4 regions of the Streptomyces sp. NPDC097107 genome follow, and region 2 is predicted to be linked to each of the others. Evidence: riboswitches for the same ligand, from Rfam matches in the RefSeq annotation. Region 2 holds a riboswitch; each other region holds the start of a gene.

Region 1 (5,659 bases), on a different contig from region 2:
AAGTCTCGGGCTGAATGGAGGCATGACCTCCCATGAGACCGGTCCGCCGTCGCCGGACGCGGTGTCCGTCGTGGCACCGCAGCTGCGCGCCCTGCGGCGCAGGGCCGACCTCACCCTGGAGGCGGCGGCCCGGGCCGCCGGGCTGTCGCCCGCCCACCTCTCCCGCCTGGAGACCGGGCGACGCCAGCCCTCGCTGCCGATGCTGCTCTCCCTCGCCCGGGTCTACGGTACGACCGTCTCGGAGCTGCTCGGCGAGACGGCCGCGGACCGGGACGCCGTCGTGCGCGCCGACGCCATGGAGCCGACGTTCGCGGGCGGCTGGACGTACTGGCAGGCCGGCGGGGCCGGGCGCGGGATGCAGGCCCTGCGGGTCCATGTGCCGCACGGCTCACAGGGAGACATCGTGCGGGTGCATCCCGGGGAGGAGTGGCTGCACGTCCTGCGCGGCCGGCTGCGTCTGCGCCTCGGGGACACCGTGCACCGGCTCGGTCCGGGTGACAGCGCGCACTTCGACTCGCTGACCCCGCACCGGATCGTCGCTCAGGACGCCGACGGGGTCGTCCTCCTCTTCGTCCACACCCTGCTGCAGAGCCCGGCGACGGCGCTGTGCCTGGGCCCGGCCACCACGCCGGCCCACCCCACACTCGGAGAGACGCCATGAACCTGCAGGAGAAGTTCCCGCGCGCCCTGTGGGTGCGGCTCTTCATCTACCTCGTCGCGGGCCACGTCTTCGCGGCCTTCATCTACCTGCTCTTCGAGGTGGGCGCCAACAGCCGGTGAGCGGGTGGCTCAGTCCAGCATCCGCTCGCGCAGCCGCTCCCGGATCTCCGGCGTGACCCGCAGGCCCTTCTCCAGGTAGGTGTCGACCCCGCCCCAGGTCTCCTCGACCGTCTCGAAGGCCGCCGCCAGATACTCGGCGCGCGCGTCGAAGAGGGGGCTGAGCAGCTCCATGACCTCGGGGGAGTAGGCGGAGGCGGCGGAGCTGCTGCGGCGCACCTTGTAGCGGCGGTGCGTGGCGTTCGACTTCAGGTAGTCGTCGACGATGGCGTCGCGCTCGACGCCCAGGGCGAGCAGGGTGATCGCGATCGACAGGCCCGCGCGGTCCTTGCCGGCCGCGCAGTGCATCAGGGCGGGGACGCTGTCCTCGGCGAGCGCGTGCAGCACCCGGGAGTGCTCCGCCGTGCGCTCCTTGATGATCATGCGGTAGGACTCGATCATCCGGTTGGCGGCCTTGTCGTCCGCCAGGATCTCGTGCAGCTGGTCGAGGTCGCCGTCGCGGACCATCTTCCAGAACTCGGCACCGTCGGCCGGATCGCTCAGCGGCAGGTTCACATTGCGCACGCCGGGCAGCTCGACGTCCGGGCCCTCGAGCTTCTGGTCGGCCGCGTTGCGGAAGTCGAAGATGGTGTGCAGGCTCAGCGAGGCCAGGAACGCGGCGTCCTCCCCGGTGGCGTGCGCCAGGTGGCCGCTGCGGAACAGCACCCCTTGTCGCACCCGCCGCCCGTCCACGGTCGGCAGCCCGCCCACGTCACGGAAGTTTCGCACACCGGCCAGCTCGGGTTCGGTCGACGGGACCTGCTGCGTCACGGGGGCTCCTCCCACTCCGCCCCGTCGGCGCTGCTCGCCGACGGGCACCACTCGAAGATACGGCACGGTCCGGGGGCCTCGGCGGCACAGCCGCCCGACTACGTCGCATATAAACCGTCTGTCCGAATTGATGCCTTCGTTCCAAGTAGCCCTGAAATGCAAGGGGCTGGAGAGACGGCGCGTGAGCAGCGTCATATCCGTGACCGTGCGTTGCCCGTCATGCTCACGTAATGCGGCCGGTTTTCAAGGCTGTTCACGCGAAAGGGCACCGCGTGAATCGACGGAGGGTGACCGGTAATTCCCGTAAAGGATCAATCGGAACACCTGTCAATGGAACCCCTCGCTTGTCCCCGCGCGTCTTGGTCCCTTACGTTCACCACCGATCCGGACGGACGCCTAATCCTGCCGCCGACCGGAGCCCGCACTCATCCACCACCCGTACACGGCAGGAGCGGGGGACCCACAGGTACAACTGCCTGTTCCGGTTCCCGGAACGGCTTGGGGTTAAGCCGCGTCTCGGCGCGGCCGGGCATCTCCAGCTCGCACCCGACAGCTCACCTCGTAGGCGCCGGAGAGGAAAACGCCATGCCCGCGAAGGGTAAGCACCGCCGTACCAGGGCCATGCGCCTGACCCGCACCATCGCCGTCGCCGGAACCGGTGGCGCCGCGCTCGCGCTGCCGCTGCTGGGTGCCGCCGGCGCCCACGCCGCTCCCGCGCAGTCCGTCTCCGAGCAGGCCGTGCAGTCCATACCGACGACCGCGAAGAAGGCCGCCGGCAGCAGCGCCGAGAAGAACTCGGACTCCCGGACGTACACCGTGAAGAGCGGTGACTACCTCTCGAAGATCGCCGACGAGCAGGACGTCGACGGCGGCTGGAAGAAGCTGTACGCGGACAACCGCGACGTCGTCGGCTCGGACCCGTCGCTGATCCACCCCGGCCTGAAGCTCTCGGTCGGCGAGCAGGCCGCCAAGTCCTCGGCCCCCTCCTCCGCCGAGTCCGAGAAGCCGGCCGAGAAGCCCGCCGCGCCGAAGAAGTCGTCCGCCGAGAAGTCCGAGCCGGCCGAGAAGTCGTCGGACGCCGCGAAGACCTCGTCCTCGGACTCCTCCGACTCGTCCAACACGAGCGCCCAGCCCGTCGGCACCACCGGCGGCTTCGTGTCGCCCGTTCCCGGCGGCACCGTCGGCACCCCGTACCACCAGACCGGCAGCATGTGGTCCAGCGGTTACCACACCGGCACGGACTTCGTCATCCCGACCGGTACCTCGCTCAAGGCCGTCGGCGCGGGCACCGTCGTCTCCGCCGGCTGGGGCGGCGCGTACGGCAACCAGGTCGTCATCCAGCTCGCCGACGGCCACTACGCCCAGTACGCCCACCTGTCCTCGCTCTCCGTCTCCGCCGGTCAGTCCGTGACGGCGGGTCAGCAGGTCGGTCTCTCGGGTGCCACCGGCAACGTGACCGGTCCGCACCTGCACTTCGAGATCCGCACCACGCCGGACTACGGCTCGGACGTGGACCCGATCGCGTACCTGCGCTCGCACGGCGTCTCTCTCTGACGACCGCTCGGGCGCGGCCTCCGCGCCGCTGAAGGCCGGACCCCGATCCCCGGGTCCGGCCTTCGGTGTATTCCGGAATTGACGAACACTTTAGGCGTGGTTTTTCTCACCGCCCGTCAACCCCTTCCTACGGTCGCGTAGGTCACATTGCAAGGTGAATCATGGGCCGACGTGGCAGACGATTCGAGAAGTGACAGCAGAGAAGTGATCGGGTCGTACGTGGCGGTGGGGGACAGCTTCACCGAGGGCGTCGGCGACCCGGGCCCCGGCGGGTCGTTCGTCGGCTGGGCGGACCGGTTGGCCGTACTGCTCGCGGACCGGCGCCCCGAGGGCGACTTCAGGTACACGAACCTCGCCGTGCGCGGCAGGCTGCTCGACCAGATCGTGGCGGAGCAGGTCCCGCGGGTCGCCGAACTCGCGCCCGACCTGGTCTCGTTCGCGGCGGGCGGCAACGACATCATCCGGCCCGGCACCGATCCGGACGAGGTGGCCGAGCGGTTCGAACGCGCGGTGGCCGCGCTGGCCGCGGCGGCCGGCACCGTCCTGGTGACGACCGGCTTCGACACCCGTGGAGTGCCCGTCCTCAAGCATCTGCGCGGCAAGATCGCGACCTACAACGGGCACGTCCGTGCCGTCGCCGACCGCTACGGCTGCCCCGTGCTCGACCTGTGGTCGCTCCGGAGCGTCCAGGACCGCAGGGCGTGGGACGCCGACCGGCTGCACCTGTCGCCGGAGGGCCACACCCGCGTGGCGCTGCGTGCGGGCCAGGCCCTCGGTCTGCGCGTCCCCGCCGATCCGGACCAGCCCTGGCCACCGCTCCCGCCCCGCGGCACCCTGCTCGTCAGGCGCGACGACGTGCAGTGGGCGCGCGAGTACCTGGTGCCGTGGATCGGACGCCGACTGCGAGGCGAGTCGTCGGGCGACCACGTGACCGCCAAGGGGACGCTGTCTCCGGACGACATCAAGGTGTGGATCGCGGCGGTGGCCTGACGGCGGTGCGGGGTGCGAGGTGTGGATCGCGGCGGTGGCCTGACGGCGGTGCGGGGCGCGTGGCGGTGGCCTGACGGCGGTGCGGGGTGTGCGGGAGCGCGGCTTGCGGCGCGGTGTGGGGCGTGCGGCGGAGGGTCGCGGGGTCGTTTGCCGGTTGCGCGGGTGGTCGTGGGCCGGGCGGGCGGACGCCGGCGGATGGTCGGTGGCTCGGGTGCGGGCGGTCGGCCGGGGTCGGGCTCGCGCCGGCCGGCGGCGCGCGGGGGCGTGCTCGGCCGCCGGTGGAACGGTGGCTGGGGGGCCGGTCGGTCGTGCTGCGGCTGTGGGGAAGGGTCCGGCCGTCGTGGAACGGTGATCGAGGGGTCGGCCCGTCGTCCCCGGGCGACGGTGCGGGGGCGCCCGTCCGCGGTGAGGTGCCGCCGGTCCCGCGCACGGCCGTCGCTAGCGGCGTGGTGTCGTCAACGCCTCGCGGCTCAGGCCGAGTTCGCGGGCGAGGGCCTCGTCCGTCCACTCCTGGGCCTTGGCCCGGGACACCGCACCCGGGTAGGACGTCAGCTGGACGGCCAGCCCGTCGAGCAGGGCGGTCAGACGCAGGGCCGCGCCGTCGGGCTCCGGGCACGTGAACTCCCCGGCGGCCACGCCCTCGGTGATGACCTCGGCGATCGCCGCCTTCCACTGACGGTCCAGTTCCCGCGCGACCTCCCGCAGCGTGGGCTCGCGCAACGCCACCGCCCAGCCCTCGATCCACAGCCGCCACCCCTTGGCCTGCCCGGTCGGGGCGTACCAGCGCACGGCCGCCCGCAGCCGGCGCAGTGCCGACGTACGGCGGCCGAGCAGCTTGCGCAGACGGGAGAGATCATCCTCGGCGGCGTACGTGAACGCGGCGGCGACGAGCTTCTCCTTGGTGGAGAAGTGGTAGAGCACCAGCGCGTTGCTGACACCGAGCGCGGCGGCCACGTCGGCGATCCGCAAGGCCGCCACACCCCGCGCCGATATCTGCTCGATCGCCGCGCGCAGCAACTCCTCGCGCCGCTCCGCGACACCCAACCGGACTCTCACCACGCCCGTCACCCTATACACGCACCCGGACATGCGGCGACGGCCGCTTCAGGCCCGCTCACTCAGTCCGTCGTCGCGGTGACCGGGCCGGTGCGCCCCGTGCCGGGCAGATCGCAGGAGTCCTTGAAGCCCTGGCTGGTGAGGTCGAGCGCCGCGTTGATGCGGGAGCGCAGGTTCTCGACGGCGACCATGGCGGTCAGCTCCACGAACGCCGGCTCGCCCAGCCGGGATCGCAGCCGCCCGGCGAGGTCGTCGCCGACGGTGGGCGGCGTCGCCGTCACCGCCTCGGCGTACTCCATGACGTCCCGCTCCAGCGGCGTGTACGCCTCGCTCTCCCGCCACACCGGAACGTCGTGGAGCTTGCGCCGGTCCATGCCGCGCCCGGCGTTCTCCCAGTACCCGAAGTCGATGCACCAGGAGCAGCCGACCGAGGCCGCCGAGGCCATCACCGCGAGCGCCTTCAGGTCGGAGT
Region 2 (5,659 bases):
CGGCCACGGCATCCACTACTGCCTCGGTGCCCCGCTCGCCCGCCTGGAGGGGCAGACCGCCCTCGCCACACTGCTCACGCGCTTCCCGGACCTGCGCCTCGCCGCGGACCCGGCCGAACTGCGCTGGCGCGGCGGGCTCATCATGCGAGGTCTGCGCACCTTGCCCGTGTCGTTCACACCCGTACCGTCGGCGGCGGGCAACGAATCGTCGCCGACGCAAAAGTGACACGCGCTCAACTCTGTGATCTTCACGTGATCTGCGCGGCATGAACTTGTGACAAGCGATCATCTGCCTATACGTTCACGAACCAGCGTGGCGCCGAGCATCACCCGCCGCGCGGTCCCCGCTGTCTCGTGAAAGGTCGTCGCATGCTCTCCGGGAACGGTCGTCACCGCCGCCCCCGCCAGGCTCCCGCCCTGGTCGTCGCAGCCGGAGTGACCGGCTCCGCCATCGCGATCCCGCTTCTCGGCGCCACCGGCGCCCACGCGGCCGACGGGGCGAGCTGGGACCGCGTCGCCGAGTGCGAGACCGGCGGCGCCTGGAGCCAGAACAGCGGCAACGGGTACTACGGCGGCCTGCAGCTCTCCCAGGACGTCTGGGAGCGGTACGGCGGCACCGAGTACGCGCCGAGCGCCGACCAGGCCAGTCGCTCCCAGCAGATAAGAGTCGCCGAGAAGCTGCACGCGGACCAGGGCATCGCCGCCTGGCCGACCTGCGCCCTGCTCGCGGGCATGGGCAACGACCCGGCTCCCACGGACGGCGGAACCGGTTCGACGGGTGACGGCACGTCGGAGGAGCCGGCAGCGCCGGAGACGCCGGAGACTCCCGAGCCGTCCGGCACGACCGAGTCGCCGGAGCCCACCTCCGAGACGTCCGCTTCGTCCCCTTCGCCGTCTTCGCCCCCCACCTCTGACGCCACGTCGGACAGTGGGGGCGATTCGACCAAGTCCGACACATCCCCTGAAGCCGAGCCCACGGGCAGCGCCGGCTCCCAGGGTTCCGACGCTTCGCCCACGGCCTCTCCGGAGACCGGCGAAACGGACAAGGCGGGGCAGAGTGCCGGGGATTCGGCGCTCACCGACACCGGGGACTCCGGCGCGGGCAAGCACCGCGGCGACAGTGCGGACGAGGGTGCGGCGGACGGTCGTGCGGGCGAGTCGTCGGGGCGGCACGCCTCGCGGGGTGAGGGCGAGTCGCGAGAGGCCGCGGACGGCTCGTACACCGTCCGTTCCGGCGACAGCCTCTGGGGCATCGCCGACTCCCTTGAGCTCGACGGCGGGTGGCGCTCGCTCTATGTCGGCAACAAGCAGGTCGTCGGCACCGACCCGGACCACATCCTGCCCGGTCAGACACTCACGGTCACGGGCGAATCGGGCGAAAAGTAGGGGCAGTTCGCGTCACGGTTCGAGACCGTATGTCCGTTTTGGATCACGTGAGAGATAGGTCTCAGAAGCCGTGATCGTCTTTGAAAATCCGCGGAGCGCGTGTCTACGGTCATGACCGCTCGCCATCGCGGGCCCCGGCTGCCGCAACGCCGAATCCTGCCAGCGGCCGTCCGGGAACAGTCGTCGCGTCAAGCGCCGAAGGCAGGAGCGGGGGACCCAAGGTAAGTGCCGCACCGGGCAGTTGAGCCGGAGCGGCTAGGGGTTAAGCCGAGTTCCGCGAGGAACCCGGCCGGGCAACTCAACCGGCCCGAACCCGACAGCTCACCTCGCAGGCGTCGGTGAGGGGATCAACCATGCTGTTTTCCGGCAAGGGCAAGCACCGCCGTCCGTCCAAGGCCACCCGTGTCATCGCCGTCGCCGGCGTCACCGGTGCCGCCGTCGCCGCCCCGCTGATGGCGGCCGGCAACGCCTCCGCCGCCACCGCGTCCGAGTGGGACGCCGTCGCCCAGTGCGAGTCCGGCGGCAACTGGTCCATCAACACCGGCAACGGTTACTACGGCGGTCTGCAGTTCTCCGCCTCCACCTGGGCCGGCTACGGCGGCACGCAGTACGCCGCCACCGCCGACCAGGCCAGCAAGGCGCAGCAGATCGAGATCGCCGAGAAGGTGCTCGCGGGCCAGGGCAAGGGTGCCTGGCCGGTCTGCGGCACCGGCCTGTCGGGCGCCGCGTACACCGGTGGCGGCTCCGAGAGCCAGGACAGCGGCTCCTCGCAGAGCGAGAGCGGCGGCTCCACCGCCGACCGCTCCACCGAGCAGAAGGCCTCCCGCTCCGACGAGCGCCCGGCCGCCGAGCCGAAGGCCGAGAAGCCGGCCGAGAAGAAGACCGTCACCACCCCGACCGGCAAGAAGGTCGAGAAGGGCGACGGCGAGTACAAGGTCGTCAAGGGCGACACCCTCAGCTCGATCGCCGAGGAGCACGACGTCAAGGGCGGCTGGGCCAAGGTGTTCAAGCTGAACGACGACATCGTCGACGACGCCGACCTGATCTACCCGGGCCAGCAGCTGCACCTGAAGTAAGCAGCAGCCCCCTGCTCCCGTCCCGGTGCGTGTTCCCCCGTACGCACCGGGACGGGTTTTTCACGCCACGATGCCGCCCCGGTTTCCGGAAACGTCTTTGTTCCGTTCGGAAACAATTTACTCTCGGTTCTGTCCAGCGGGTGGGCGATCGGCTGGCCGATCGCCCGGAGCCGGTTAGGCTCGGTCCCGCAGAGCCGCTGCGGTCCTGTGGACCCGCGCGTCACACCGAAGCGTCACATTGAAGAAGGAGATGCTCGTGCCGTCCATCGACGTCGTCGTAGCCCGGGAAATCCTGGACTCCCGAGGCAACCCCACGGTCGAGGTCGAGGTCGGCCTCGACGACGGCAGCACGGGTCGTGCCGCCGTCCCGTCCGGCGCCTCCACCGGTGCCTTCGAGGCCATCGAACTCCGTGACGGCGATGCCGGCCGTTACCTGGGCAAGGGTGTCGAGAAGGCCGTCCTCGCCGTCATCGAGCAGATCGGCCCGGAGCTGGTCGGCTACGACGCCACCGAGCAGCGCCTGATCGACCAGGCCATGTTCGACCTGGACGCCACCGACAACAAGGGCTCGCTGGGCGCCAACGCCATCCTCGGTGTCTCGCTGGCCGTCGCGCACGCCGCCTCCGAGGCCAGCGACCTGCCGCTCTTCCGCTACCTGGGCGGCCCGAACGCGCACCTGCTGCCGGTGCCGATGATGAACATCCTGAACGGCGGGTCGCACGCCGACTCGAACGTGGACATCCAGGAGTTCATGATCGCCCCGATCGGTGCGGAGTCCTTCTCCGAGGCCCTGCGCTGGGGTGCCGAGGTCTACCACACGCTGAAGAAGGTCCTGAAGAACAAGGGCCTGGCCACCGGCCTCGGCGACGAGGGCGGCTTCGCCCCGAACCTCGGCTCCAACCGCGAGGCCCTCGACCTCATCCTCGAGGCCGTCAAGGAAGCCGGCTACACCCCCGGCGAGCAGATCGCCCTCGCGCTCGACGTGGCCGCGTCCGAGTTCTACAAGGACGGCTCCTACACCTTCGAGGGCAAGACCCGCTCCGCCGCCGAGATGACCGAGTACTACGCCGAGCTGGTCGAGGCGTACCCGCTGGTCTCCATCGAGGACCCGCTGTTCGAGGACGACTGGGACGGCTGGAAGGTCCTCACCGACAAGCTCGGCGACAAGGTCCAGATCGTCGGCGACGACCTGTTCGTCACCAACCCGGAGCGCCTGGCCCGCGGCATCGACGAGAACGCCGCCAACGCCCTGCTGGTCAAGGTCAACCAGATCGGTTCGCTGACCGAGACCCTGGACGCCGTGGAGCTGGCCCAGCGCAACGGCTTCAAGTGCATGATGTCCCACCGCTCCGGCGAGACCGAGGACGTCACCATCGCCGACCTGGCCGTCGCCACCAACTGCGGCCAGATCAAGACCGGCGCCCCGGCCCGCTCCGAGCGCGTCGCCAAGTACAACCAGCTGCTGCGCATCGAGGAGATCCTCGACGACGCCGCGGTGTACGCCGGCCGCAGCGCGTTCCCGCGCTTCAAGGGCTGAGCGCCACCCTTCGGTAGGCAGCGTCGTACGTACGTCCCCGTACTCGGTCCCGTACCGTGTGCGGGGACGTACGCACGTGTGGACTTAAGGCGGGGACAGACATGGCGGTGAAGGACCGGGACCGTTTCTCCACCGCGACCAGGATCCGGATCATCGGGGAACAGACCGCGGCCCGGGTCTACCGCTCGCAGACCAAGCGCCAGGCCCGTCGCTCCCGGCTGACCGGCCGGGCCGCGCTGCTCGCGATGGTGCTCTGCTCGCTCGTCGTGGCGCTCGCCTACCCGATACGGCAGTACGTCGCCCAGCGCGCCGAGATCGCCGATCTCCAGCGGGAGCGGCAGGAGACCCGCGACCGGGTCGAGGACCTGCGCGACCTGAAGGCACGCTGGCAGGACGACGCCTACGCCGAGCAGCAGATCCGGCTGCGGCTGCACTACGTGATGCCGGGGGAGACGGGCTTCGTCGTCGTCGACCCGGACGCGGCCGGGCAGGCCCGCGCCGAGGGCGGCGCCGCCGACCGCCCCTGGTACCGGAACGTCTGGGACGGGGTCGACAAGGCCGACGCCGCCGCCCCCCGGCCGTGAACCGGCCACCCCGGTCGTGAACCGGCCACCCCGGTCGTGAACCGGCCGCCCCGGCATTGAGCCGACAGTGCCGGCAGTGACTCAACAGGAAGACCAGCAGAAGACAGTCATGCAGACTCCCCCGCCGACCACCCCGCGCACCGAGCCCACCGATGCGGACGTCGAGGCTTTCAAGCAGCAGCTCGGGCGCCCCCCGCGCGGCCTGCGCGCCATCGCGCACCGCTGTCCGTGCGGACACCCGGACGTCGTGGAGACGGCCCCCCGGCTGCCCGACGGCACGCCCTTCCCCACGCTGTACTACCTGACGTGCCCGAAGGCGGCCTCCGCGATCGGCACGCTGGAGGCGAACGGCGTCATGAAGGAGATGACCGAGCGCCTGGCCACCGATCCGGAGCTGGCCGACGCCTACCGTGCCGCGCACGAGGACTACGTCCGGCGGCGTGACGAGATCGAGGAGCTGACCGGCTTCCCGAGCGCGGGCGGCATGCCGGACCGCGTGAAGTGCCTGCACGTCCTGGTCGCCCACTCGCTGGCGGCCGGCCCCGGCGTCAACCCGCTGGGCGACGAGGCGATCGCGATGCTGCCCGAGTGGTGGCGCAAGGGGCCGTGCGTGACGCTCGGCGGGACCTGTGGGGAGGACGCCAAGTGACCCGTGTCGCCGCCGTCGACTGCGGTACCAACTCCATCCGGCTGCTCGTCGCCGACGCCACTGTGTCCGACAGCGCCTCCGGCGCGGGCTCGACCAGTGAGCTGACCGACCTCGACCGCCGCATGACCATCGTGCGGCTCGGCCAGGGCGTCGACCGCACCGGGCGGCTGGCGCCCGAGGCGCTGGAGCGGACCTTCGCCGCCTGCCGCGAGTACGCCGAGGTGATCAAGGAGCACGGCGCCGAGCGGCTGCGCTTCGTGGCGACCTCCGCCTCCCGGGACGCGGAGAACCGGGACGTCTTCGTGCGCGGGGTGCGGGACATCCTCGGCGTGGAGCCGGAGGTCATCTCGGGCGACCAGGAGGCGGAGTTCTCCTTCACCGGCGCCACCAAGGAGCTTGCGGGCCGCGACCACCTCGACAAGCCCTA
Region 3 (5,659 bases), on a different contig from region 2:
TACGAGTCGTCGGGCGGCGGGGTCTTCGTACTACGGCGGGCCATCGCTGCCGGCTCCTTGCTGAAGCGTGAACGGTGATCTGACGCGGTCCATTGTGGACTGCGGCACTGACAGCGACCGACCAGGACCCGTCACGGGCTGCCCGGCCCGGCGCTGCCCGCAGGGTACGCCCTCGTCCTGCGCCCCCGCCCCGGTCGGGCCGCTCGGGCCGCTCGGGCCGCCAACCCCGTTCTCGCTCTCGGCGTACGAGGTCCGGGAACTCCACCGGTGTCCCGCACGCTTGCATACAGTGGCAGGATCGGCGGAATTCCGCAGTTCCGCCCAATGATCCACCAAGTGTTTCCACCAAGGATTTCGCGATCGAAGGGACGTACATGCCCATGGGTCACACGGCCACCGCCCAGGCAGGCTCCGGCGGCCTGACAGCGACCGAGCACCGCCTGGCCAACGGCCTGCGCGTGGTGCTCTCCGAGGACCACCTGACCCCGGTCGCGGCGGTGTGCCTCTGGTACGACGTCGGCTCGCGCCACGAAGTCAAGGGACGTACCGGCCTGGCTCACCTATTCGAGCACCTCATGTTCCAGGGCTCCGCCCAGGTCAAGGGCAACGGCCACTTCGAACTGGTGCAGGGCGCCGGCGGCTCGCTCAACGGCACCACCAGCTTCGAGCGCACCAACTACTTCGAGACCATGCCCGCCCACCAGCTGGAGCTCGCCCTCTGGCTGGAGGCCGACCGCATGGGCTCCCTGTTGTCCGCGCTGGACGAGGAGTCGATGGAGAACCAGAGGGACGTCGTCAAGAACGAGCGCCGCCAGCGCTACGACAACGTGCCCTACGGCACGGCCTTCGAGAAGCTGACCGCCCTCGCCTACCCGCAGGGGCACCCCTACCACCACACTCCGATCGGCTCCATGGCCGACCTGGACGCGGCGACGCTGGAGGACGCGCGCGCGTTCTTCCGCACCTACTACGCGCCGAACAACGCGGTGCTCTCGGTCGTCGGCGACATCGACCCCGAGCAGACGCTCGCCTGGATCGAGAAGTACTTCGGCTCCATCGCCTCGCACGACGGCAAGCAGGCCCCCCGGGGCGGTTCGCTGCCCGACGTCATGGGCGGGCAGCTGCGCGAGGTGGTCGAGGAGGAGGTCCCGGCCCGCGCCCTGATGGCGGCCTACCGTCTGCCGGAGGACGGCACGCGCGCGTGCGACGCGGCCGACCTGGCCCTCACCGTCCTGGGCGGCGGTGAGTCGTCCCGCCTGTACAACCGGCTGGTACGGCGCGACCGTACGGCCGTCGCCGCCGGCTTCGGCCTGCTGCGGCTCGCCGGAGCGCCCTCCCTGGGGTGGCTGGACGTGAAGACGTCAGGTGACTTCGAGGTGCCGGTCATCGAGACCGCCATCGACGAGGAGCTCGCCCGGTTCGCCGAGGAGGGCCCGACGGCCGAGGAGATGGAGCGCGCCCAGGCCCAGTTGGAGCGCGAGTGGCTGGACCGCCTCGGCACGGTCGCGGGCCGCGCCGACGAACTGTGCCGGTACGCCGTCCTGTTCGGCGACCCGCAGCTGGCCCTGACCGCCGTGCAGCGGGTGCTGGAGGTGACGGCCGAGGAGGTCCAGGAGGTCGCCAAGGCCCGCCTGCGCCCCGACAACCGCGCGGTGCTCGTCTACGAGCCGACCGCCCCCGCCGACGAGAACGACGCCACCGACGAGAACGAGGAGGCGGCCAAGTGACCGAGCTCGCCACCATGGAATTCCACAACCGGCCGCAGGCCGGCGAGCCCAGGCCGTGGGCGTTCCCGGCCCCCGAGCGCGGCAGCCTCGACAACGGCCTCACCGTGCTGCGCTGTCATCGCCCCGGCCAGCAGGTCGTCGCCGTGGAGGTGCTTCTCGACGCCCCCCTGGACGCCGAGCCGGCCGGCCTCGACGGTGTCGCCACGATCATGGCGCGCGCCTTCTCCGAGGGCACCGACAAGCACTCCGCCGAGGATTTCGCCGCCGAGCTCGAGCGCTGCGGTGCCACCCTCGACGCACACGCCGACCACCCCGGCGTCCGGCTGAGCCTGGAGGTGCCGGCCTCACGGCTGGCCAAGGCCCTGGGCCTGGTCGCCGACGCGCTCAGGGCGCCCGCGTTCGCGGACGGCGAGGTCGAACGGCTGGTCCGCAACCGGCTCGACGAGATCCCGCACGAGCTGGCCAACCCTTCGCGCCGCGCGGCCAAGGAACTCTCCAAGGAGCTGTTCCCGGCCGGGACGCGTATGTCGCGCCCGCGCCAGGGCACCGAGGAGACGGTCGCGAGCATCGACTCGGCGGCCGTACGCGCCTTCTACGAGAAGCACGTCCGACCCGCCACCGCCACCGCCGTGGTCGTCGGCGACCTCACCGGCGTCGACCTCGACGCGCTGCTCGGCGAGACGCTGGGCGCGTGGACCGGCTCCGCGGCCGAGGCGCGTCCCGTACCCCCGGTGAGCGCCGACGACACCGGCCGGGTCGTCATCGTGGACCGGCCCGGTGCCGTCCAGACGCAGTTGCTGATCGGCCGCACCGGCGCCGACCGGCACGACCGCGTGTGGCCCGCGCAGGTACTCGGCACCTACTGCCTCGGCGGGACCCTCACCTCGCGCCTGGACCGCGTCCTGCGCGAGGAGAAGGGCTACACCTACGGCGTACGGGCGTTCGGGCAGGTCATGCGCTCCGCGCCCGACGGCACGGGCGCCGCGATGCTCGCCATCAGCGGCTCCGTGGACACTCCCAACACCGGTCCCGCCCTGGACGACCTGTGGACGGTGCTGCGCACGCTCGCAGCGGAGGGTCTCACCGACGCCGAGCGTGACGTCGCCGTGCAGAACCTGGTGGGCGTGGCGCCGCTGAAGTACGAGACGGCGGCGGCCGTGGCGAGCACGCTGGCCGACCAGGTCGAGCAGCACCTGCCCGACGACTACCAGGCCACGCTCTACCGCCAACTCGCCTCCACGGGCACCGTGGAGGCCACGGCGGCGGTCGTGAACGCCTTCCCGGTGAACCGTCTGGTGACGGTCCTCGTCGGCGACGCGGCGCAGATCAAGGAGCCCGTCGAGGCCCTCGGCATCGGTGAAGTCACCGTGGTGGCGGCCGATTAGCGGCACACACGCGCGGCGGCCCTGGTGACCGGAGTGTCACCAGGGCCGCCTTTTGTCCGGATTGAGGGAAAGGCTGCCTGTCTGCCCTGTGGCGTGCGCTACAAAAGGCTTGTTGCGTTTGAGGATTGAACACAGCCGCGTTTAGCGTCATCCGGGCTGTTCGTCAGGCAGTGCGCCGCACCCGCGGCACCGGACAGTCATCGCCGAGTCCCCGTACGGCGCGAGCCAGGGGAGCCGGGGACCCACCGCAGTCCCTGGGGTGAATCGGGCGCCCGCGCGCAGCGAGGGGGTCCGTAGGAGACCTTCCACCTCCGAACCCGTCAGCTAACCCGGTAGGCGAGAGGGAAGGAAAGGACCAGCCTCTACATGGCGTTCACGCGCGCCACCGGGAAGCACCGTCGTCCCAGCCGGGTGCACCGCACCACCGCCCGCGCGGCGGGTGTCGCGGCCCTCGCCACCACCGGCGTCGTCGGCACCCTCGCGGCTCCGGCGCTCGCCGCCGAGCCCCGGGCGGAGCAGAGCGGACTCACCCCGGTCATCACCATCGGCGACTCCATAGCCGACGAGATCGACGCCCAGGCCACCGCGCAGGAGCAGGCGGCCCTGCACGCCGCCGCCCGTGAGGCGGCCCAGGAGGCCGCGCGCGAGCGGGCGGCCGAGGCGGCCAAGGAGGCGCGCGAGGCCAAGGAGCGCGCCGCGCGGGAGGCGGAGCGCAAGCGCCTCAACACCTTCGTGCCGCCGATCACCGCCTCCTACGTCTCCACCGCCTACCAGGCCGGCAGCTCGCTGTGGTCCTCCGGCAGTCACACCGGCATCGACTTCCACGCCTCCAGCGGCACGTCCGTGCACGCGGTCGGCGTCGGCACCGTCGTCGAGGCCGGCTGGGGCGGGGCCTACGGCAACCAGGTCGTGATCAAGATGCACGACGGCACGTACACGCAGTACGGCCACCTGTCGTCCATCGGCGTCTCGGTCGGCCAGGCGGTCACCCCCGGGCAGCAGATCGGCCTGTCCGGCGCCACCGGCAACGTCACCGGACCGCACCTGCACTTCGAGGCCCGTACGAGTTCCGAGTACGGATCGGACCTGGACCCCGTCGCCTACCTCCGCTCCCACGGTGTGAACGTCTGACGACGGACGGTACGGCATCCGAAAGCCCCGGCTCCCCGAGCCGGGGCTTTCGGACTTCTTTTCCCTCGGTGGAAGTGTCGCTGGCCAAAAAATATCCATGAAATCCGCCCTGCCGTCGGAATATGCGCTTGATTGGCCTAGAGTCACTGAGCACACGTCAATCGTCGACGTTTCACGGGGATTAAGGCGGAGGTCGGGCATGCGTATTCCGGCGCACTCGGTGTGCACGGCGATCCGGGACGACATCGTCACCGGCGTCCACGGACGCGGCAGTCGGCTCACCGAGGAACTCCTGGCCCGCCGCTACGGCGTCTCCCGCGTCCCTGTCCGTGAGGCCCTGCGCACGCTGCAGGCCGAAGGCTTCGTGGTGACGAGGCGGCACGCGGGCGCGTGCGTCGCGGAACCCACCGAGCAGGAGGCCGCCGACCTGCTGGAGACGCGCACGCTCCTTGAGCCCCTCGGCGCCTCCCGGGCCGCCCGGCGCCGCACCGAGGCCCACCTCAGGGTGCTGCGCGGGCTGGTCAGGCTGGGGCAGGAGCGCGCCAGGCAGGGCAACAGCGAGGATTTGCGCTCACTGGACGGGTGGTTCCACGAGACCCTCGCCCAGGCCGCCGGCAGCCCTTCGCTGACGGCCTTGCTGACCCAGCTGCGCCACAAGATCGCCTGGATGTACGTCGTGGAGGCGTCGGCCGGGCCGGTGGAGTGCTGGGCGGAGCACGGCGCGATCGTCGACGCGGTGGCCCGGGGCGACGGCGAGCGCGCGCGGGCGCTCATGACGCTGCACACCGAGCGGTCGACGTCGGCGTACCGGCTGCGATTCGTTTCCGGGGGTGAGCGGGCGGAGCGTGTGAGGAAATCGCAACGTCCCGTAAACATGCCGAGCCTGCGGCATTAACGCGGGCGCCGTATACAAAGAGAGATTAATTCGGGGGGCTATTTCTTGCTGCCCATGAACGGGGGAAGCGGAAATAGAAAACAAGAGGCCCGCCCGGTGTTCCGGGCGGGCCTTTCGGTGTTGCGTTGCTCAGACGGTCTCGGGAAGTTCCTCGAGTCCTTCGGCGACCAGCTTCGCCAGCCGGTCCAGGGCGGCGTCCGCGCCCTCGGCGTTGGCGGCGAGGACGATCTCCTCGCCGCCCTGGGCGCCGAGGCCGAGGACGGCCAGCATGGAGGCCGCGTTGACGGGGGCCCCGTCGGCCTTGGCGATCGTCACCGGGACGCCTGTGGCCGTGGCGGCTCGGACGAAGATGGAGGCGGGGCGGGCGTGGAGACCCTCGGCCCAGCCGACGTTGACGCGGCGCTCAGCCATGTGATGCTGCCCTTCAGGTTTTCAGGGGTTTCAGGTTGTCTAGACCAGTCTTGTCTAGACCAGTTTCCCACATCGTGAAGCTTGCGAGGACGGCCGCTGCCGTCCCGTGT
Region 4 (5,659 bases), on a different contig from region 2:
TCACCGGCGACAGCGGCATCGCCTCCGTCACCGCGGCCACCTTCTTCGTCCGCGTCGTGATGTCGCCGTTCGCCCACCCGCTCTTCACCGTGCTCACCGGCATCGGCTTCGGCATCGCCGCGCTCTCCACGGGCCGGCACCGCCTGCGCCGTGCCCTGCTCCCCCTGGCCGGCCTGCTGCTGGCGATGGGCGTGCACGCGCTGTGGAACGGCTCGGTGGCGTTCGGGGAGTACGGCTTCTTCGCCGTGTACGGGGCCTTCATGGTGCCGTCCTTCGGCCTGCTGACCTGGCTGGTGATCTGGACCCGGCAGCGCGAACTGGGCACCGTACGCGCCGAACTCCCCGTGTACGTCATGGCCGGGTGGCTGACACCGATGGAGCCGTACGCGCTCGGTTCGATGCGGGCCCGCCGCATCGCGCGCCGGCACGCCCACCGGCACGCCGGTAGGGAGGCGGCGCGGGCGGTGGCGCAGTACGAGGCGTACGCGACCTCGCTGGCGTTCCTGCGCCGGCGCGGGCGGCTGGGCAGGGCGGGCGCCGACTTCGCCGTACGAGAGCGGGAACTGCTGGGCGCCCTGTGGCACCGACGCGACGTGGCGCGTCCGGCACTGGACCACGCCGCCCGGGCCACGGCGCCGCCCCTGCCGGTGGCCGTGCGGCCCTGGGCGCACCCGTACGGCGCGTACGGGCCCGGCCACCCGGCGACGGCCCCCGCGACGGTCCCGGCGCCGTACCCCGCACCGGCCGCGTACAGCCCGTACACCCCGTACCGCCCGTACACCCCGCCCAGCCACTACCGGCCGTAACGGCAGTACCGGTCGTGCAGGCCGTCCTGCTCCGGCTCCCAGGCGGTGGCGGTGGAGCAGCCGCCGGCGCCGCTGGGGTCGGCGGAGGAGGGAGCGTACGGCTGCGCCGCCCGAGCACCGACCACATCGACCTGCGAGGCGTCGGCGCGGCCTCGATGTCCGCGGCGCTCGGGCCCGGGTACTCGCCCCGCGGACCGGCAGCCCTGACGTCGGGGGGTCGTCGTCAGGACCGCCGGAGACCAGGGCGGCAAAGGGGCCGGAGACCGCGTGGGAGGCACGGCGTGGGTCAAACGGCGTGGATCAGGGGGTCAGGCCCTTGCTCTGCAGCCATGCCATCGGGTCGATGCCGCCGCCTCCGCTGGTGTGGACCTCCATGTGGAGGTGTGCGCCGGTGACGTTGCCGGTGGCGCCGACGCGGCCGATGACGTCACCGGTGGTGACCTCCTGGCCGACGCTGACGCTGATGGAGGACTGGTGGGCGTACCAGATCTCGGTGCCGTCGTCGAGGGTGAGCACGGTCTTGTAGCCGTACGACCCGTCCCAGCCGGCCGACGTGATCGTGCCGCTGTGCACCGCCTTGAGCAGCGTGCCCGTGGGGGCGGCGAAGTCGAGGCCGGTGTGGTAGCCGGAGGACCAGTAGGCGCCGGCCTGGCCGAAGCTGGAGGAGATGGTGTACGAGGAGGTCGGCAGCGTGTACTGCTTGGCCAGCTTGGCGAGCCGCTCGGCCTCGGCCTTCTTCGCGGCCTCCTCCTCCGCCTTCTTCTTGGCGGCGGCGGCCTTGGCCTCGGCCTCCTTCTCCGCCTTGGCGGCGGCTTCCGCGGCCTTCTTCTCGGCGGCGGCCGCGGCTTCGGCGACGGCCTTGGTCTCGACCTGGGCCTGCTGCTGCTCGGCCTGCGCCATGATCCGGGCCCGCAGCGTCTCACCGGCGCCTGGGTCGCTCTCCGAGGAGGTCTCGGCGGCGACCGTGCCGATTCCGCTGAGCGGGGTGGCGGAACCCTGCGGTTCCGGCTTCTCCTCGTCGGAGATGAGCGAGCCGACGTTCGGAAGGTCCGGCATGGAGATCGACACCGGCGGCTTGCCGGTCTGCGCGCTGGCCATGCCGCCCGCGCCGACCGCGGCTATGACACCGACGCCGAGAACGGTGGAGCTGCGGGCGAGACCGCCGCGCTGCTTGGCGACGCGGTGCCGGCCGCGTACGGGGCGGATGGAGTCCGCGGTGGGATTCCACTCCTCCCAAGGGCCCTCTTCGGTGCGGTAGCCGTCGTAGCCGAAGGTTTCGCTGTCGTGCCCGCTGGGCACGAACGGGGCCTCGGGGGCAGGCCGGTTGGACGCCACGTGGGCGTACTCCTTTCCTTCCTTTCGCCTACCGGGTTAGCTGACGGGTTCGGAGCAGGAAGGTCTCCTACGCGCGTATATCCGCCGTGTCTGGCACGGCGTCATACGCCCGATTCACCCCAATGTGGTGGTTCCCCGGTTCCCTTGCGGGATTCGGCGCGTGCGCACGGAGCCGACTTCTGTGACGGCTGGGACGACCGCGCTGCGTTATCGAACGTTAATAGACGCGGGGCTCGGATTCCAAGCCGTTCCTCTTGATCATTAACGGATCCGGCCCGGACGTACGCCTCACGATCGGTTAAAACCGGGCGAGTCGACCGGGCTTGGGTATTCCCCTTCACGCCTCGGCTTTCTGACAGTTCGTCAGTTGTTATGCGGAGGGCGGTCGGTCCGTCACTTCCGGTGACGTCGATCAAGGGTCGAGCAGGGGCGTCGCACGGCGAGCAGTGCCATGTCGTCGGCCATGCCGCCCCCGGAGTGCCGGCGCACGTCCCCGGCGAGGGTGTCGAGCAGCTCCGCCGGATGCCGGAACACGCGGCCGGCCAGCCGCACGTGCGGTTCGTAGAACTCGCCCCGGGCGTCCCGCGCTTCGGACAGTCCGTCGGTGTAGAGAAGCAGCGTGGCCCCGCCGGGGAAGCCGGCCTCCTCCGCGCGGTCGGGCCACACGCCCAGCTCTCCCATGCCGAGCGGCAGCGCCGACTCCCGTGCGGGCAGCGGGCGCAGGGTGCCGTCGGCGTACAGCAGCAGGGGCGGCGGATGGCCGCGGTTGACGATGCGGACGATCCCGTCGCCGTGCGGGAGTTCGGCGAGTACGGCGGTGGTGAACCCTTCGAAGGCGTCCAGTCCGTCGCGCCGGGTGCCCTCGCGCGCCAGTGCCCGCTCCAGCCGCTGCGCCACCGCCTCCAGCGTCGCCTCCTGCTCGGCGGCCTCCCGGAACGCGCCGATCACCACGGCGACGGCGGCCACCGCGCCCATGCCCTTGCCGCGCACGTCCCCGACGATGAGCCGGATGCCGCGCGCGCTGTCCTGCACCGCGTACAGATCGCCGCCGATGAAGGCGTCGGCCTGCGCGGCCTCGTAGCAGGCGGCGATCTCGAAACCGCCGATCCGCTCGGCGGGCTCGGGCAGCACGGCGCGCTGGGCGGCCTCGGCGATCTCGCGGACGGAGACGAGGCGCTCGCCGGTGCGGCGGACGAAGCCGTTCACGAGGACGGCGAGCACGGCGACCGTCGCGATGGTGATCAGCTCGGTGAGGGAGTCGACGTAGTGGATGACGCCCTTGGTCAGTTGCAGCCCTATGACGGCGGCGACCACGGCGACACCGGTGAGCACCGTGCCGCGCCGTGAGTAGATCGGCGCGGCGACCAGGGGCGCGGCCGTGTAGAGGGGGCCCGCGGTGAAGTATCTGGGGGTGAAGATGTCGTACAGGACGGCGGCGACGATCAGCAGCATGGGGAGCAGGCGTACGAAGGCCCGCCCGTACGAGGTCCGTCGCCGCGGCCCCGCGTGCGGCGGCACGCGTTCAGCACCGTCGCCGAGGCCGGGGTCGGGCACGGGATCGCCGGGGAGCCGGCCGCCGGCCCGGGCGTACGCTCCCTCGTCCTCCAGCTCACCTGGCCGCACCACTCGTCTCCCGCCACCCCGCACGTCCGCGCCGCTTGCCGTCCCGGTCCTCCAGGTTTCCCGGACCGGGGGCGAAGGGCGAGCCACTGAGGGCCGATCGGGTGACGGAGCGACCGGGTGACTGGATGACGGGGTGAGGATGAGGGCGGCGCATCCGCCGCAAACGCACCGAAGGCCGGAATCCTTAAGGATTCCGGCCTTCGGCCTTGAGTAGCGGGGACAGGATTTGAACCTGCGACCTCTGGGTTATGAGCCCAGCGAGCTACCGAGCTGCTCCACCCCGCGCCGTTGTGTCTCTACTGTACGTCATCTTGGGGGTGGAATGCACATCCGTATCTCCCTGCCCCTCCAGGTGGCGGTTGGGCGCCTTCGCCCGCTCCTCGTACTCCGGCAGTACGACGACGACGGCGCCCCCGGCGGCGAGCACTCCGCTGCCGTCCGCCCCCGGCACGAAGGTGTCCGGCTCCCGCCAGGCCGTGACCACGCGCCGTACCCCGGCGTCGAGGATCAGCCGGGCGCAGGGCGCGGGCCGGGAGGCGCGGCGGGCGCACGGCTCCAGGCTGCTGTAGACGGTGGCCGTCGCGAGCCGCGGGTCGGCGGGGTCGGCCTTCGCGAGCGCCGCCTCCTCGGCGTGCACGACGGGGTCGTCCCCCTCCCGCGAGTGCCCCCGCGCCAGCTCGCTCCCGTCGGCGGCGACCACGACCGCCCCCACGCTGAACGCCGTCCCGGACGGCGGACACAGCTCGGCAAGCTCGCAGGCGAGCGCCAGCCAGTGCCGGTCGGCGGCGGTGACGCGGCCGCCGGCGCCGGGGGCGGTGGGCAGATACCGCGTCAGCACCACGTCCTCGACGCGCCGCGACTCCACCAGCCGCAGCCGCCCGCCCTGGTAGGCGCCGGGCCCGAAGAGGCGGGGCGCGTCCGGGTCGCCCACGAACAGCGGCGCGAGGACGAGCTGGAGTTCGTCGGCGAGTTCCCGCTGCAACAGCTGGGTGTGCACGGTCCCGCCGCCCTCGACCATGAGCCGCCGCACGCCCCGCCGGTCGTGCAGGTACTCCAGGCCCGCGTGCCAGTCGAGCGCGGCACCGAGCGGCACGACGTCGGCGGCGAGCCCCAGCGCGTGGGCATGCCGGGCCCCCGCGTCCGTGGTGAGGAGCACCTTCTCGCCTCCCGTGTGCCAGAACGCCGCCGCCGGGTCCAGCTCGCCGGTGGCGCTGACCGTCACCTTCAGCGGGTACTCCGCCTCCCCGGCCGCGACCCGGGCCGCGCGCCGCTCGCCGGAGTTCACCAGCAGCCGCGGGTTGTCGGCCCGGATCGTGCCGGCGCCGACGAGGATCGCGTCGACGGAGGCCCGCACCTCGTCGACGCGGTCGAAGTCGGCAGGGGAGGAGAGCAGGAGCCGGTCGGGGCCGGTGTCGTCCAGGTAGCCGTCGAGGGAGACGGCGGCGGAGAGGAGGACGTAGGGGAGGGGCATCAGGCGGCACTCCGGTGGGACGGGCGGACTGGTCGGCGCCAGTGACCGTCGGTCACTGCCAGAAGACCTCTTCCACAATGATCTGGGGATCCTCGGTGCGCGGTACGAAGGTGTATCGCAGCCAGCCGTGCCCGTGGCCGAAGTAAAGATGCGAGAGCCCTTCGGCAGGCCGGACCGCGCCGGCTGATCCCGCATACCTGCTGGAAGATCGATGTCTGCGTCGATGCCCCGGAAGTAGGGATCCTTCGCCGTGACCAGTTCGGCGCGCGCGGCGTCGACCGTCTTCCGTACGTGCTCGGGCAATGCGTCGCGGGTGGCCTGAGCCTTGAGCGTCCAGTCCATCTGCCAGGGCGGGCCCATGAACCAGCCGTCCGTCACTGGCCCGGCTCCAGGCGCTGACTCTCGTACCGAATGTGCGAGGCCT

Evidence for each region. Region 2 has a riboswitch for cyclic di-AMP ahead of ACIQ1J_RS12395 (transglycosylase family protein). Riboswitches for the same ligand answer to the same signal wherever they lie in the genome.
Region 1: another riboswitch for cyclic di-AMP. It lies ahead of ACIQ1J_RS07115 (peptidoglycan DD-metalloendopeptidase family protein); the one in region 2 lies ahead of ACIQ1J_RS12395 (transglycosylase family protein).
Region 3: another riboswitch for cyclic di-AMP. It lies ahead of ACIQ1J_RS13245 (M23 family metallopeptidase); the one in region 2 lies ahead of ACIQ1J_RS12395 (transglycosylase family protein).
Region 4: another riboswitch for cyclic di-AMP. It lies ahead of ACIQ1J_RS03715 (M23 family metallopeptidase); the one in region 2 lies ahead of ACIQ1J_RS12395 (transglycosylase family protein).

Annotation. Positions count from the first base shown of each region.
Region 1 is NZ_JBIWEF010000003.1:2,280-7,938, forward strand. Features, by position in the region: gene ACIQ1J_RS07100 (helix-turn-helix domain-containing protein) at 23-661, shown strand; gene ACIQ1J_RS07105 (DUF6126 family protein) at 658-780, shown strand; gene ACIQ1J_RS07110 (tyrosine-protein phosphatase) at 790-1,587, opposite strand; cyclic di-AMP (ydaO/yuaA leader) riboswitch at 2,011-2,170, shown strand; gene ACIQ1J_RS07115 (peptidoglycan DD-metalloendopeptidase family protein) at 2,173-3,141, shown strand; gene ACIQ1J_RS07120 (SGNH/GDSL hydrolase family protein) at 3,346-4,131, shown strand; gene ACIQ1J_RS07125 (TetR/AcrR family transcriptional regulator) at 4,570-5,190, opposite strand; gene ACIQ1J_RS07130 (carboxymuconolactone decarboxylase family protein) at 5,250-5,659, opposite strand, start outside.
Region 2 is NZ_JBIWEF010000004.1:496,238-501,896, forward strand. Features, by position in the region: gene ACIQ1J_RS12385 (cytochrome P450) at 1-226, shown strand, start outside; gene ACIQ1J_RS12390 (transglycosylase family protein) at 370-1,386, shown strand; cyclic di-AMP (ydaO/yuaA leader) riboswitch at 1,570-1,736, shown strand; gene ACIQ1J_RS12395 (transglycosylase family protein) at 1,740-2,462, shown strand; gene eno (phosphopyruvate hydratase) at 2,719-3,999, shown strand; gene ACIQ1J_RS12405 (septum formation initiator family protein) at 4,101-4,583, shown strand; gene ACIQ1J_RS12410 (DUF501 domain-containing protein) at 4,693-5,232, shown strand; gene ACIQ1J_RS12415 (exopolyphosphatase) at 5,229-5,659, shown strand, end outside.
Region 3 is NZ_JBIWEF010000005.1:112,491-118,149, forward strand. Features, by position in the region: gene ACIQ1J_RS13230 (DNA topoisomerase (ATP-hydrolyzing) subunit A) at 1-44, opposite strand, end outside; gene ACIQ1J_RS13235 (M16 family metallopeptidase) at 375-1,727, shown strand; gene ACIQ1J_RS13240 (M16 family metallopeptidase) at 1,724-3,112, shown strand; cyclic di-AMP (ydaO/yuaA leader) riboswitch at 3,304-3,466, shown strand; gene ACIQ1J_RS13245 (M23 family metallopeptidase) at 3,479-4,243, shown strand; gene ACIQ1J_RS13250 (GntR family transcriptional regulator) at 4,443-5,138, shown strand; gene ACIQ1J_RS13255 (HPr family phosphocarrier protein) at 5,268-5,549, opposite strand.
Region 4 is NZ_JBIWEF010000002.1:16,519-22,177, forward strand. Features, by position in the region: gene ACIQ1J_RS03710 (PrsW family intramembrane metalloprotease) at 1-806, shown strand, start outside; gene ACIQ1J_RS03715 (M23 family metallopeptidase) at 1,107-2,141, opposite strand; cyclic di-AMP (ydaO/yuaA leader) riboswitch at 2,153-2,310, opposite strand; gene ACIQ1J_RS03720 (PP2C family protein-serine/threonine phosphatase) at 2,535-3,764, opposite strand; tRNA gene ACIQ1J_RS03725 (tRNA-Met) at 3,976-4,049, opposite strand; partial or broken gene ACIQ1J_RS03730 (dihydrofolate reductase family protein) at 4,108-5,235, opposite strand; gene ACIQ1J_RS03735 (DUF6247 family protein) at 5,610-5,659, opposite strand, start outside.